DNA from 2 places in the Pseudomonas sp. S3_B11 genome. Region 2 is predicted to be linked to the other one. Evidence: riboswitches for the same ligand, from Rfam matches in the RefSeq annotation. Region 2 holds a riboswitch; the other holds the start of a gene.
The links. Region 2 has a riboswitch for cobalamin ahead of cobW (cobalamin biosynthesis protein CobW). Riboswitches for the same ligand answer to the same signal wherever they lie in the genome.

Region 1 (6,139 bases), 2.8 Mb from region 2:
GGCCGTGGCGAGCAAGGTCAACGGCACCACGGCGATGATCCACGCCGTCACCCCATGGCTGCGCCAACCGCGTCCGCCGGAATTGAAACGTTGTTCGATGCGATTGGCAAAGCCACCGAATGCCACCAGCGGATGCCAGCGCCGGGGCTCGCCCAGCAGCGCATCCAGCGCCACAGCGGCGGCACTGAGCAACGCCACACTCATGGGCTCACTCCCCAATGGTTTTCATATAGCAGTTCATTGAGCGGGCGCGGTTGCGCCCAACCTTCCAGGGCGAGCATCGGCGCCGGATAAAAACCCTCGACCGGGCCCAGGCAGAGGATCGCCAGCGGCTTGGCCCCGGCGGGCAGGCCCAGCAGGTCGGCCAGGGCCTGAGGCTCGAATAGCGACACCCAGCCCATCCCCAGCCCTTCTGCGCGGGAAGCCAGCCACAGGTTCTGGATCGCGCAGGACAGCGAGGCCAGGTCCATTTCCGGCAAGGTCCGACGACCGAAGATGTGCCGCTCACGATCTTCCATCAACGCCGCCACCAGCACTTCGGCACAGCCGTCGATACCTTCGACCTTGAGCGTCATGAATTCATCGCTGCGCTCACCCAGGGCCTCGGCGGTGCGAATGCGTTCCTGCTCCACCAGTTCGCGGATCTGCCCACGCAAGGCGCGGTCGCTGATGCGGATGAATCGCCACGGTTGCATCAGCCCGACGCTGGGGGCCTGGTGTGCGGCTTCCAGTAGACGGCGCAGCAAGGCCGGCTCAACCGTCCCGCCGCTGAAATGGCGCATGTCGCGGCGCTCGGCGATAGCGCGGTAGATGGCGTCGCGTTCGGCCTGGGAGAAAGCGGTGTCTGTCATGGCCTCTTCGCGAGCAAGCTCGCTCCCACATTGGCTAGCGTTGCACTTGAGATCACTGGGTCCCCTGTGGGAGCGAGCTTGCTCGCGATAGCGGTCTCAGGATCCGGCGCAAACAACGCAGCAATCGCCTTGGGATTGGACGGAAAATAAAAATGCACATAGGAAGCCGTCATGCGCCCCTGCCGGAACACCGCTTCCGCCCCGCGCCCGCCGTTGGGGCTATGGCCACGGGCAATCGGTTCAAGTTCGGTGCTGGTCAGCGAATGATGATAGGTATGCCCACGCAAGGTGCCTTCCGGCAAGTCCACCGATTGCAACGCCAGGGCCGCCAGGCGTTTTTGCATCTGCGCATCACCCGCCAGCAAACCCAGCAGTTCGGTGCGCACGCCTTCGACATCGGTCAATGAATCCAGCAGATACAACATGCCGCCGCATTCGGCGAGCAACGGTTTATCGGCTGCGTGATGGGCACGGATCGCCGCGAGCATCGGCGCGTTCCCGGCAAGCGCAACATGGTGCAGTTCCGGATAACCGCCAGGCAGATAAAGGCTGTCCGCCTCGGGCAGTTCGCTGTCATGAATCGGCGAAAAGAAGCTCAACTGCGCGCCCATGGCCCGCAGCAGATCAAGGCTGGCGCCATAGGTGAAGGCAAACGCTTCGTCACGGGCCACGGCGATGCATACCCCAGCGAGCCACGGCTCAACGGCAATCACCTCGGGCGCGGCGAACTCCACCGCTGGCGGCAGCGCCACTTCACAACTGCCGGCCAGGGCCTCGGCGGCCGCGTCGAGGCGCACGTCCAAGTCGTTCAACTCGCTGGCCTGGACCAAACCGAGGTGACGACTGGGTAATTCGATGCCGGTTTCCCGGGACAGCGCGCCGTACCAGCGCAAGCCTTCGGTCAGGCTGCCTTCAAGCAACTGCGCGTGGCGCAAGGTGCCGACCCGGTTGGCCAAGACCCCGGCGAACGGCAGGTCGGGTTGATAACGCGCCAGGCCCAGGGCCAGGGCGCCGAAAGTCTGGGCCATGGCCGTGCCGTCGATCACCGCCAGCACCGGCACGCCAAAATGCCGCGCCAGATCGGCGCTCGACGGGGTGCCGTCGAACAGCCCCATCACCCCTTCGATCAGGATCAGGTCCGCTTCGGCAGAGGCTTCCCACAACAGTCGGCGACTTTCCTGCTCGCCGACCATCCACATGTCCAATTGATAGACCGGCGCGCCACTGGCCCGCTCCAGGATCATCGGGTCGAGGAAGTCCGGGCCACATTTGAATACGCGCACCTTGCGTCCCTGGTTGCGATGCAACCGGGCCAGCGCCGCGGTGACGGTGGTCTTGCCCTGGCCCGAGGCCGGCGCTGCGATCAGCACCGCCGGACAGTGGCGGCTGGTCATGGCGGGATCGCTCACAGTTCGACGCCTTTCTGCGCCTTGATACCCGCCTGGAACGCGTGCTTGATCATGCCCATTTCAGTCACGGTGTCGGCCAGCTCGATCATCTCGGGCTTGGCGCCGCGACCGGTCACCACCACGTGCTGCATCGGTGGGCGGGCCTGCAGATCGCTCAGCACCTGATCGAGGTCGAGGTAGCCGTGCTTGAGGGCAATGTTCAACTCGTCAAGCACCACCAGGCCAATGGACGGATCGCTGAGCAACTGGCGCGATACGGCCCAGGCGGCTTCGGCGGCGGCGATGTCGCGCTGGCGATCCTGGGTTTCCCAGGTAAACCCCTCGCCCATGACATGAAAGCGCACCTGCTCCGGGAAGCGGCGGAAGAACAGTTCTTCACCAGTGCTGTTGCGCCCCTTGATGAACTGCACCACGCCGCATTGCATGCCGTGGCCCATGGACCGCGCAAGCATGCCGAACGCCGAGCTGCTCTTGCCCTTGCCGTTGCCCGTCAGCACCAGCAACAGGCCGCATTCATTCGGCGAGTTGGCGATGCGCTCGTCGATCACGGCTTTCTTGCGCAGCATGCGCGCCAGGTGGCGTTCGTTGCGATCAGACGTGTCGGTGAAGAGGGAGTCGGTCATGGGAAGCCTCCGTTGGGATTGGATAACGGCGGGCGGGCACAAAAAAAGACGGCAACAAGCCTGGCATCGCCCACCGTGATGCCGTTGGATGAATCAGGCCGGTCTCCGGGCTCATGAGCGGCGTGGTGCCGGTCTGTGCGCCTTCCCATGTCTGCGACACAGTGGCTTGAGCACAGCGTTGACTCATTTACCGTTGCGGGGGCAGCGCCGGGTTCGTATGCACTCACCGGCTTCCCTGTTTCACTCTGTCGACCGCAGCCACAGAGCACCTGAAACAAGCGGCGAAGGTTAGAGGGTTGGGGGTGGAGCGTCAATTAAAGCCGCCTGTCGGGACGATCATTGGCGCCGATCAATAAAATGACGCCAATCTTGTGGGATTCTGCGGCAAGTGATATCAAAGCGACATTACGACCCGATATCACAAGAACAAGAGGGCAAAAGCATGCAAGGGATGATCATCAGCAATCCAAAACTGGAGTTTCTGCGTCCAGTGCTGGAACGTTGGTTTGACTGTATCGACCGCTACAACGCGGTGCGTGGCGATAACGACACGCCCTACTGGTTCGATGAAAAAGCCAACCTCGGCTTGCTGTCGGCCGCAGCCTGGATGGCTGAGATGGTCACGCTGCAGAACGCCCCGACCCGCAAGCAGAATGAAGAAGGCGAACGCAACGTCAGCGCCGACCTCTTCATCGCCAGCACCGAGGAGCGCGCCTTCATCCAGGCCACCCAGCGCTGGCCCAAGGTCAACAACCTGAACCTGACCCAGCCGCTACTGGAAGCCACCAGCGATGCCAAGCGCATCAGCTATGCCAGCGACCTGAAGCTGGGCTGCCTGTTCGTCTCGCCGCAAAAAGCCCAGCAAAGCGCCACGCCCGAAGAATTGCAGGACATGATCGATGACCTGCAGAAGGAAAACACCTGCGCCGCGGCCTGGTACTTTCCTTACGCCTACCGCAAGTTGCGCAATGAAGCCGGTCATTACCATCCTGGCATTGCGGTGCTATTCAAACAGGCCCACGGCTGACTCATTCAACAAGGAACTGGGCAAGCAAGCTCCCAAAGGGAGCTTGCTTGCCTGGCTGACGGGGCCCACCCGCCGTTGAACCATCACGCGTCTACGCTCCTCTATGAATAACTACATGCATTCATAGGGAAGCCAGCATGCTCAAGCCACCCCACCTCCTGATCGTCATCCTTGCCGCCGGACTTGTCGCTTGTGGCGAGTCGTCCACCTTGCAAGTGTCCGACGGCACCGGCCCAGCGCCGAAACTGCCCGAACCAAACAAGACCCTGATGCCCACCGTCAACATCGCCGAAGCCGTCGGCTGGCCGCAAGGCGCCAAGCCGACCCCGGCCCAGGGCCTGCAAGTGGGTGCATTCGCTGAAGGACTGGACCATCCGCGCTGGCTCTATGTGCTGCCCAATGGTGATGTGCTGGTGGCCGAAACCAACGCCCCACCCAAGCCGGACGACGCCAAGGGCATCCGGGGTTGGGTGATGAAAAAAGTCATGGGCCGCGCCGGCGCCGGCGTGCCCAGCCCCAATCGCATCACCCTGTTGCGTGACGCCAATCACGACGGCATTGCCGAAACCCGCACGGTGCTCCTGGAAAACCTCAACTCACCGTTCGGCATGACCCTGGTCGGCAATGACCTCTACGTGGCCGATACCGACCAATTGATCCGTTTCCCCTACAAGGACGGTGACACGCAAATCAAGGCGCAGCCGACCAAGGTCGTCGATCTGCCCGGGGGGACACTCAACCATCACTGGACCAAGAACGTGATTGCCAGCCGTGACGGCAGCAAGTTGTATGTCACCACCGGCTCGAACAGTAACGTCGCGGAAAACGGCATGGAGGCCGAAGAAGGTCGCGCCGCCATCTGGGAAGTGGACCGTGCCAGCGGAAATCACCGTATCTTCGCCTCGGGCTTGCGCAACCCTAACGGCCTGGCCTGGGAACCCCGCAGCGGCGCGCTCTGGACAGCGGTGAACGAGCGGGATGAGATCGGCAGCGACCTGGTGCCGGACTACATCACGTCGGTCAAGGACGGGGCCTTCTATGGCTGGCCCTACAGCTACTATGGGCAGAATGTCGATGTCCGGGTCGAACCACAGAACCCGGCCCTGGTGGCCAAGGCCATCGCCCCGGACTACGCCGTCGGCCCTCACACCGCCTCATTGGGGCTGACCTTCGCCGAGGGCAGCACCTTGCCTGCACCGTTTACCGAAGGGGCTTTCGTTGGCCAGCACGGCTCCTGGAACCGCAAGCCCCACAGTGGTTATAAAGTGATTTTCGTACCGTTCAACGGCGGCAAGCCGATGGGACAACCGGTGGATGTGCTGACCGGTTTCCTGAACGCCGACGAAAAAGCCCAGGGCCGACCAGTGGGCGTGGTGATCGACAAGCAGGGTGGCTTGTTGGTGGCCGATGATGTGGGGAACAAGATCTGGCGCGTGTCAGGTAAATAAGGCCGACACACCCCTTGTGACGAGGGGATTTACTCCTGACCTGTGGGAGCAAGACTTGCCCGCGATGAAGGCGATGCGGTCTTTCAGAGATCGAGGTGCCTGTTTCGCGAGCAAGCTTTGCTCCCACAGATCAGGGCAACAACAACTCAGGGGTTACGCGCCAGATGCTCCGGCTGCAGCACACGCTTGGCGCCCAGGTAAGCCCTCTGCCAATAGGCCTTGGACAGGCTATCGAGCTTGACCGTGCCTCCCGTGGCCGGCGCATGGACGAAACGGCCCTCACCGACATAGATCCCGGCATGGCTGACCTGGGAGCCACCATTGGTGGCGAAGAAGATCAAATCGCCGCTCTGCAAGGCTTCCTTGCCGACATCCGGGGCACGCATGCCAATCATCTCGCGGGTGGAACGTGGCAGGGAAATGCCGGCGGCATCGCGGTAGACATAGCCAATCAGGCCACTGCAATCGAAACCCGAATCCGGTGTGTTACCGCCCCAGCGATAAGGTGTGCCCACCAGGCCAAGCGCCCGGAAGAGCACATCTTCGGCGGCCGGGGAAAAGGGTTGCGCGGGAGCAAAGACCACCGGAGCTCGCACTGGAGCAGGCGGCGGCGGAGTGCGGCTGGCGCACGCGCTGAGCAGCGCGGCAAAAAACATGAGGGCGAGGCGGGCCGACGTCGACATATGCAGAACAATCCTGATCTGGATGCGGCTTTTCTGCCGTGGGCATGAAAACAAATCCGCCTGCGGAGTACGCAGGCGGATTGCCATCAATCAATGAT
Region 2 (6,139 bases):
GGATCAACGCGGTGCCGCTCGCCGGCAGTTCGGACGGCAACGGATAGCCCTCGGCCTGCAGGGCCCGCAGGATATTCAAGGCCGACGCCGGGGTGTCCAGGCCGACGCCATTGCCGATGCGACCGTCGCGGGTCGGGTAGTTGGCGAGGATCAGCGCCACACGCTTCTGGGCATTGGGCAAACGCGCCAGGGTGGTCCAGCGTCGGGCCAGTTCGGCGACAAAATCCATGCGCTCGGGCGCGGCCCGGTAGCAGACCACATCGCTCTGGCTGCGCTCGCTGCGCCAGGCCAGGTCCTTGAAACTGATGGGGCGGCTGATGATCCGTCCGTCCAGTTCCGGCAAGGCAATGTGCATCGCCAGGTCTCGCGGTCCCAAGCCCTGCTCGCTGGCCCGCCAGCCGGGTTCGTTGTCCTGGGCGCAGATCGCCTGGATCACCGGGATGTTGCGGCGAAACGGTCGCAAATGCGGAGCTTCGGGGCTGGATTGAGCGAAGCCGGTGGTGTTGAGGATCACCCCCGCCTGCACCTCGTCCAGCCAGTCCTCTACAAGTGCGAGGCAACCAGGCTCCTTGAGGCTTGCCACGGCAATCGGCAGCGGATTGAGCCCCGCCGCTTGCAGGCGCTGGCAGAACACGTCGATGAACGCGGTGTTCGCCGCTTGCAGGTGGGAGCGATAAAACAGCACCGCCGCCACCGGTTGCCCGGCGCTCCAGTCGGCTTGCCAGTCGTCGAGGTTGGCGCTGGTTTTCGCCGGGTGATAGATGGCCGTGCGTGGCAAGGCCTGCGGCTCGGCCCACGGATAATCGCGGCCGAACCATTGGCTGCCTAGGTTGTAAAACAGGTCGAGGGCATTGCCCAGCCCGCCCTGGCGCAAGAACTGCCAGAGCCGGTCGCGGTCCTCAACGGCCACGTTGCTCAGGTCACTGAGTTCCGGGTCTGGACGATCATCCCCCGGCACCAGGATCAGCTTCACCCCGCGCCCCGCCAGTTCCATCAGGCGCTCGATGCCGTAGCGCCAATAGCCGATGCCGCCATGCAGCGACAACAGGATGACCTTGGCGTGTTGCAGCACGTCTTCGACATACAGATCCACCGAGGCGTGGTTCTGCACCTGCATCGGGTTGGCGAGGCGAAACTGCGGGTAGTCACCCGGCAACTGCTTCGCCGCTTCGGCCAGCAGCGCCAGGCTGGAGTCGCCGCTGCACAGGATCACCAGTTCGGCGGGGGTTTGCCCCAGGTCGGCAATGTTGTCATCCGACACGAAACCGCCGGGCTGGGTCCTGAGCAGGTGCATGGCTTAGGCCCCGAGGGCGGCGCGCAACTGCGCTTCGAGCAGCGCGGCGTCAAGCGCCTGGCCGATCAGCACCAGGCGGGTGACCCGCGCTTCCTCAGCGCCCCACTGGCGGTCGAAATGCTTGTCGAAACGCGTCCCGACGCCCTGGATCAACAGGCGCATCGGCTTGTTCGGAATCGCCGCGAAACCCTTGACTCGCAATACTCCGTGCTGGACCACCAGTTGCGTCAGCGCGTCGAGCAACAGGCTTTCGTCAGCCTGGGGCAGTTCGATGGAAATGGAATCGAAGGCGTCATGATCGTGGTCATCATCGTCGCCATCGTGGTGATGGTCGTGATGGCTGTGGCGGCCGTCGATGTGTTCTTCGGAACCAGCGCCCAGGCCGATCAATACGTCCAGCGGCAGGCGACCGCTGCTGGCTTCGATGACCTTGACCGCCGGTGGCAGCTCTTCGGCGACTTCCAGGCGAACTTTGGCCAGGTCCTCAGGGCTGATCAGGTCAGCCTTGTTGAGGATCACCAGGTCGGCGCTCGCCAGTTGGTCGGCGAACAGTTCGTGCAGCGGCGATTCGTGGTCCAGGTTCGGGTCGAGTTTGCGCTGGGCATCGACCTGGTCGGGGAACGCGGCAAAGGTACCCGCGGCCACGGCCGGGCTGTCGACCACGGTGATTACCGCATCGACGGTGCAGGCGCTGCGGATTTCCGGCCATTGGAAGGCCTGGACCAGCGGCTTGGGCAGGGCCAGGCCGGAGGTTTCGATGAGGATGTGATCGAGGTCGCCACGCCGGGCCACCAGTTCGCGCATCACCGGGAAGAACTCTTCCTGCACCGTGCAGCACAGGCAGCCGTTGGCCAGTTCATAGACGCGGCCGTTGGCTTCTTCTTCGGTGCAACCGATGGAGCACTGCTTGAGGATTTCGCCGTCGATGCCCAGCTCGCCGAATTCGTTGACGATCACGGCGATGCGCCGGCCCTGGGCGTTGTCGAGCATGTGCCGCAGCAAGGTGGTTTTACCCGAGCCGAGGAAACCGGTGACGATGGTGACGGGGAGTTTGGCCAGTGTTTTCATCGGATGCCCTTTGGCAAGGTGGCGGGCAAACGGGACGACAACCGCTGGCACAGGCGTGCGCGGAAGATTTCGCCACCGGATCACCCCGCCCGGTTGTAGTGAGAATCTGTCTCGAGGCAGGTCTCCTGGCTGACGGCGGGCCAATCTTTCGACTGGCAATTGCTGCGCCTTCCCGTGCGCCCGTTTTAAAGGGCATGCACAGTGGCCTTGCAGAAACAGCACCGTTCACAGTTGCGGGGGCAGCCGCGGCTTGGACCGCGTTCCCTTCTTAGCTCCGGCATGTGCCGAAGAACCTCGAAGGCGCAAGGCTACGCAGGGTGTGGGGGCGGGTCAATCGCCAGAGTGTTCTGCGGTGTATGTCCGGGCCTCATCGCGAGCAGGCTCGCTCCCACAGTTGATCTTTGTTGAACATGAGTTTTGTGATCCGCGAGATTCATTGTGGGAGCGAGCTTGCTCGCGATGGGCGCAACTCGGTGCCAGCCTGAGAACCCACGCCAATTGACGCCCCGCCCCCGCCCATGCTCTCCTGTACGCCTAGTTACGGGTGCCCTTCACAGGGTGAAACGGGAAACCGGTGAATCGTGTGCTTTACTCCAAAGCCACGTCAGTCCGGTGCTGCCCCCGCAACGGTAAGCGAGCGAAGCGTCTGAACCACTGTGTCCCCGGACATGGGAAGGTGACGCTTGCAGGCCAGGCGCAAGCCCCGCCCCTCGCGAGCCCGGAGACCGGCCCTTGACTCATGCATCAACAAACCCGCGGTGGGCGGGCGCTGTTCGAACCTTGGCGGGCTTTCGCCCGGGGTTTCATCGCGCTCGAATGCCCACTGAACAAGAACAGAGGGAAGCGCCATGTCGACCATCAGCAGCACCGCCCGCACCGCCAGCAGCACCACCACCCTGAGCCAACGCCTGAGCGCCGCGATCCTTGCTTCCATCCTCGGCGCGGGGCTGGTCTATTTCGCCGGTTTCTCCCACATCGAAGCGGTGCACAACGCTGCTCACGATACCCGTCACAGCGCCGCATTCCCGTGCCATTGAGAACTGACGACATGATCAAGCGTATCGCGCAGACCGCTGGTTTCAGCGGCTTGCTGGCCGCCTTGCTGCTGACCCTGCTGCAAAGTTTCTGGGTATCGCCGCTGATTCTCCAGGCGGAAACCTTCGAGAAGGCCCCGGCGACCGAGGTCCATGAACACGCCGACGGGGCGGCTCATACCCATGATGCCGAGGCCTGGGAGCCGGAAGACGGCTGGCAGCGCGTGCTGTCCACCACGGGCGGCAACCTGGTGGTCGCCGTGGGGTTTGCCCTGATGCTGGCGGGCCTGTACACCTTGCGCGCACCGACTCGCACGTCCCAGGGCCTGCTCTGGGGCCTGGCCGGTTATGCCACTTTCGTCTTGGCGCCGACGCTTGGCCTGCCCCCGGAATTGCCTGGCACCGCAGCGGCCGACCTGGCCCAACGACAGATGTGGTGGATCGGCACCGCGGCGTCCACGGCGGTGGGCATTGCCTTGATCGCCTTCGGCCAGCATTGGCTGCTCAAGGTGCTGGGCGTGGCAACATTGCTGGTGCCCCACGTCATCGGCGCGCCGCAGCCCGAAGTCCACTCGATGCTGGCGCCCGAAGCGCTGGAGAGCCAGTTCAAGATTGCCTCGCAGTTGACCAACGTCGCGTTCTGGCTGGCGCTGGGCCTGATCAGCGCCTGGCTGTTTCGCCGTGACGGCCAAGCCCACCACGACGCATGAGCGCCGAGCCGATCCTGGTGATCGGCCTGGGCTGCCAGCGTGGTTGCCCGGCCAGCACGCTGCGGGCCCTGCTCGACCAGACGCTGCTGGCCCACGGCATCGAACTTCATCGGGTACGGGCCCTGGCCAGTATCGACCTCAAGCGTGACGAGCCCGGGCTGCTGGAGCTGGCCGGGCAACTGGCGCTGCCGCTGACCTGCTTCAGTGTCGAACAGTTGGCCAGCTACGAGCAGCGGCTCAGTCACCGTTCCGAGATCGCCTTCGAGCGAACCGGTTGCTACGGCATCGCCGAAAGCGCCGCCCTCGCCTTGGCCGACCAGTTGGGCAGATCGCCCGCGACGCTACTGATTACTCGCCAAAAAGGCCCCAAGAGCACGTTGGCATTGGCGGTCGTGGCGTAAATCCCGATAATCGGCGCCCAGGATCATGAGCGATCTTCATCTGGGCAACGCTCACCCACCTTCCACAGGAGCCGGTCATGACCGTTTACTTCATCGGCGCCGGCCCCGGCGACCCGGACCTCATCACGGTCAAAGGCCAGCGACTGATCCGCCAGTGCGCGGTGATCATCTACGCCGGCTCGCTGGTGCCAACCGCCGTCCTTGAAGGCCATTGTGCCGAACAGGTGATCAACAGCGCCGAGCTGCATCTGGAACAGATCATCGAATTGATCAAGAGCACCCATCTCAAGGGCCAGGACGTGGCCCGGGTGCATTCCGGCGACCCGAGCCTGTACGGCGCCATCGGCGAGCAGATTCGTTGCCTGCGGGAATTGGCCATCCCTTTCGAAATCATCCCGGGGGTGACAGCGACCTCAGCCTGCGCCGCCCTGCTGGGCGCCGAACTGACCTTGCCGGACATTTCCCAAAGCCTGATCCTCACCCGCTACGCCGACAAAAGCCCGATGCCCGCTGGGGAAGAACTGGGCAGCCTGGCGCAGCACGGGGCGACCATGGCGATTCACCTGGGGGTCAATCATCTGGAAAAAATCGTCGACGAACTGCGGCCCCACTATGGCGCCGATTGCCCGATTGCCGTGATCCACCGGGCGACCTGGCCGGATCAGGATTGGGTGATGGGGACGCTGGACGATATCGCAGCAAAGGTACACGCCAAGGGCTTTCGCCGCACGGCGCTGATTCTGGTGGGACGTGTGCTGGGCAACGATGTGTTCAGCGAGTCTTCGCTGTACCGCGCCGGGCATGCGCATCTCTACAGGCCCTGACTCGCCAGAGAATCCACCGGGATCCCCCTGCGGGAGCGAACCTGTGGGAGCAAGGCTTGCCCGCGAAGGCGTCGCCTCGGTCTATCCGCTACACCAAGGTGTTTGCATCGCGGGCAAGCCTTGCTCCCACAAGCTCGCTCCCACAGGTTACGAGCTGATCGCAAGATGGTATCGCCACAATCAGTAGTAGGCGTTTTCTTTCTGCGTGTGGTCGGTCACGTCGCGTACGCCCTTGAGCTCCGGAATGCGCTCGAGCAAGGTCCGCTCGATGCCTTCCTTCAAGGTGACGTCAGCCTGGCCGCAGCCCTGGCAGCCGCCGCCGAACTGGAGTACGGCGATGCCGTCTTCCACCACGTCGATCAGCGAAACCTGGCCGCCGTGGCTGGCCAGTCCCGGGTTGATTTCGGTTTGCAGGTAGTAATTGATGCGCTCGTTGACCGGGCTGTCGGCATTGACCATCGGCACCTTGGCGTTTGGCGCCTTGATGGTCAGTTGGCCGCCCATGCGGTCAGTGGCGTAGTCGACCACCGCATCGTCCAGGAAGGCTTCGCTGAACGAGTCGATGTACGCGGTGAAGCTCTTGAGCCCCAGCGCGGTGTCTTCGGGTTTTTCTTCCCCCGGCTTGCAGTAGGCAATGCACGTCTCAGCGTACTGGGTGCCGGGCTGGGTGATGAAGATGCGGATCCCGATCCCAGGCGTGTTCTGCTTGGACAGCAGGTCGGCCAGGTAATCGTGGGCGGCATCGGTAATGGTAATGGCGGTCATGGAAACTCCTCGCAGGCTTGCCGGCAGTTTACGCCAATCATCG

Region 1: linked by a shared signal. The riboswitch ahead of cobO (cob(I)yrinic acid a,c-diamide adenosyltransferase) and the one ahead of cobW (cobalamin biosynthesis protein CobW) in region 2 are both predicted to bind cobalamin.

What each region holds. Positions count from the first base shown of each region.
Region 1 covers NZ_CP162749.1:808,913-815,051, reverse strand. Annotated here, with positions in the region: gene cbiB (adenosylcobinamide-phosphate synthase CbiB) at 1-204, opposite strand, end outside; gene bluB (5,6-dimethylbenzimidazole synthase) at 201-851, opposite strand; gene AB4O22_RS03765 (cobyrinate a,c-diamide synthase) at 848-2,245, opposite strand; gene cobO (cob(I)yrinic acid a,c-diamide adenosyltransferase) at 2,257-2,883, opposite strand; cobalamin riboswitch at 2,963-3,171, opposite strand; gene AB4O22_RS03755 (hypothetical protein) at 3,326-3,910, shown strand; gene AB4O22_RS03750 (PQQ-dependent sugar dehydrogenase) at 4,048-5,358, shown strand; gene AB4O22_RS03745 (C40 family peptidase) at 5,505-6,041, opposite strand.
Region 2 covers NZ_CP162749.1:3,586,620-3,592,758, forward strand. Annotated here, with positions in the region: gene cobN (cobaltochelatase subunit CobN) at 1-1,294, opposite strand, end outside; gene cobW (cobalamin biosynthesis protein CobW) at 1,298-2,362, opposite strand; cobalamin riboswitch at 2,461-2,674, opposite strand; cobalamin riboswitch at 2,888-3,110, shown strand; gene AB4O22_RS16135 (CbtB domain-containing protein) at 3,211-3,399, shown strand; gene AB4O22_RS16140 (CbtA family protein) at 3,411-4,106, shown strand; gene AB4O22_RS16145 (cobalamin biosynthesis protein) at 4,103-4,507, shown strand; gene cobM (precorrin-4 C(11)-methyltransferase) at 4,585-5,331, shown strand; gene nfuA (Fe-S biogenesis protein NfuA) at 5,512-6,096, opposite strand.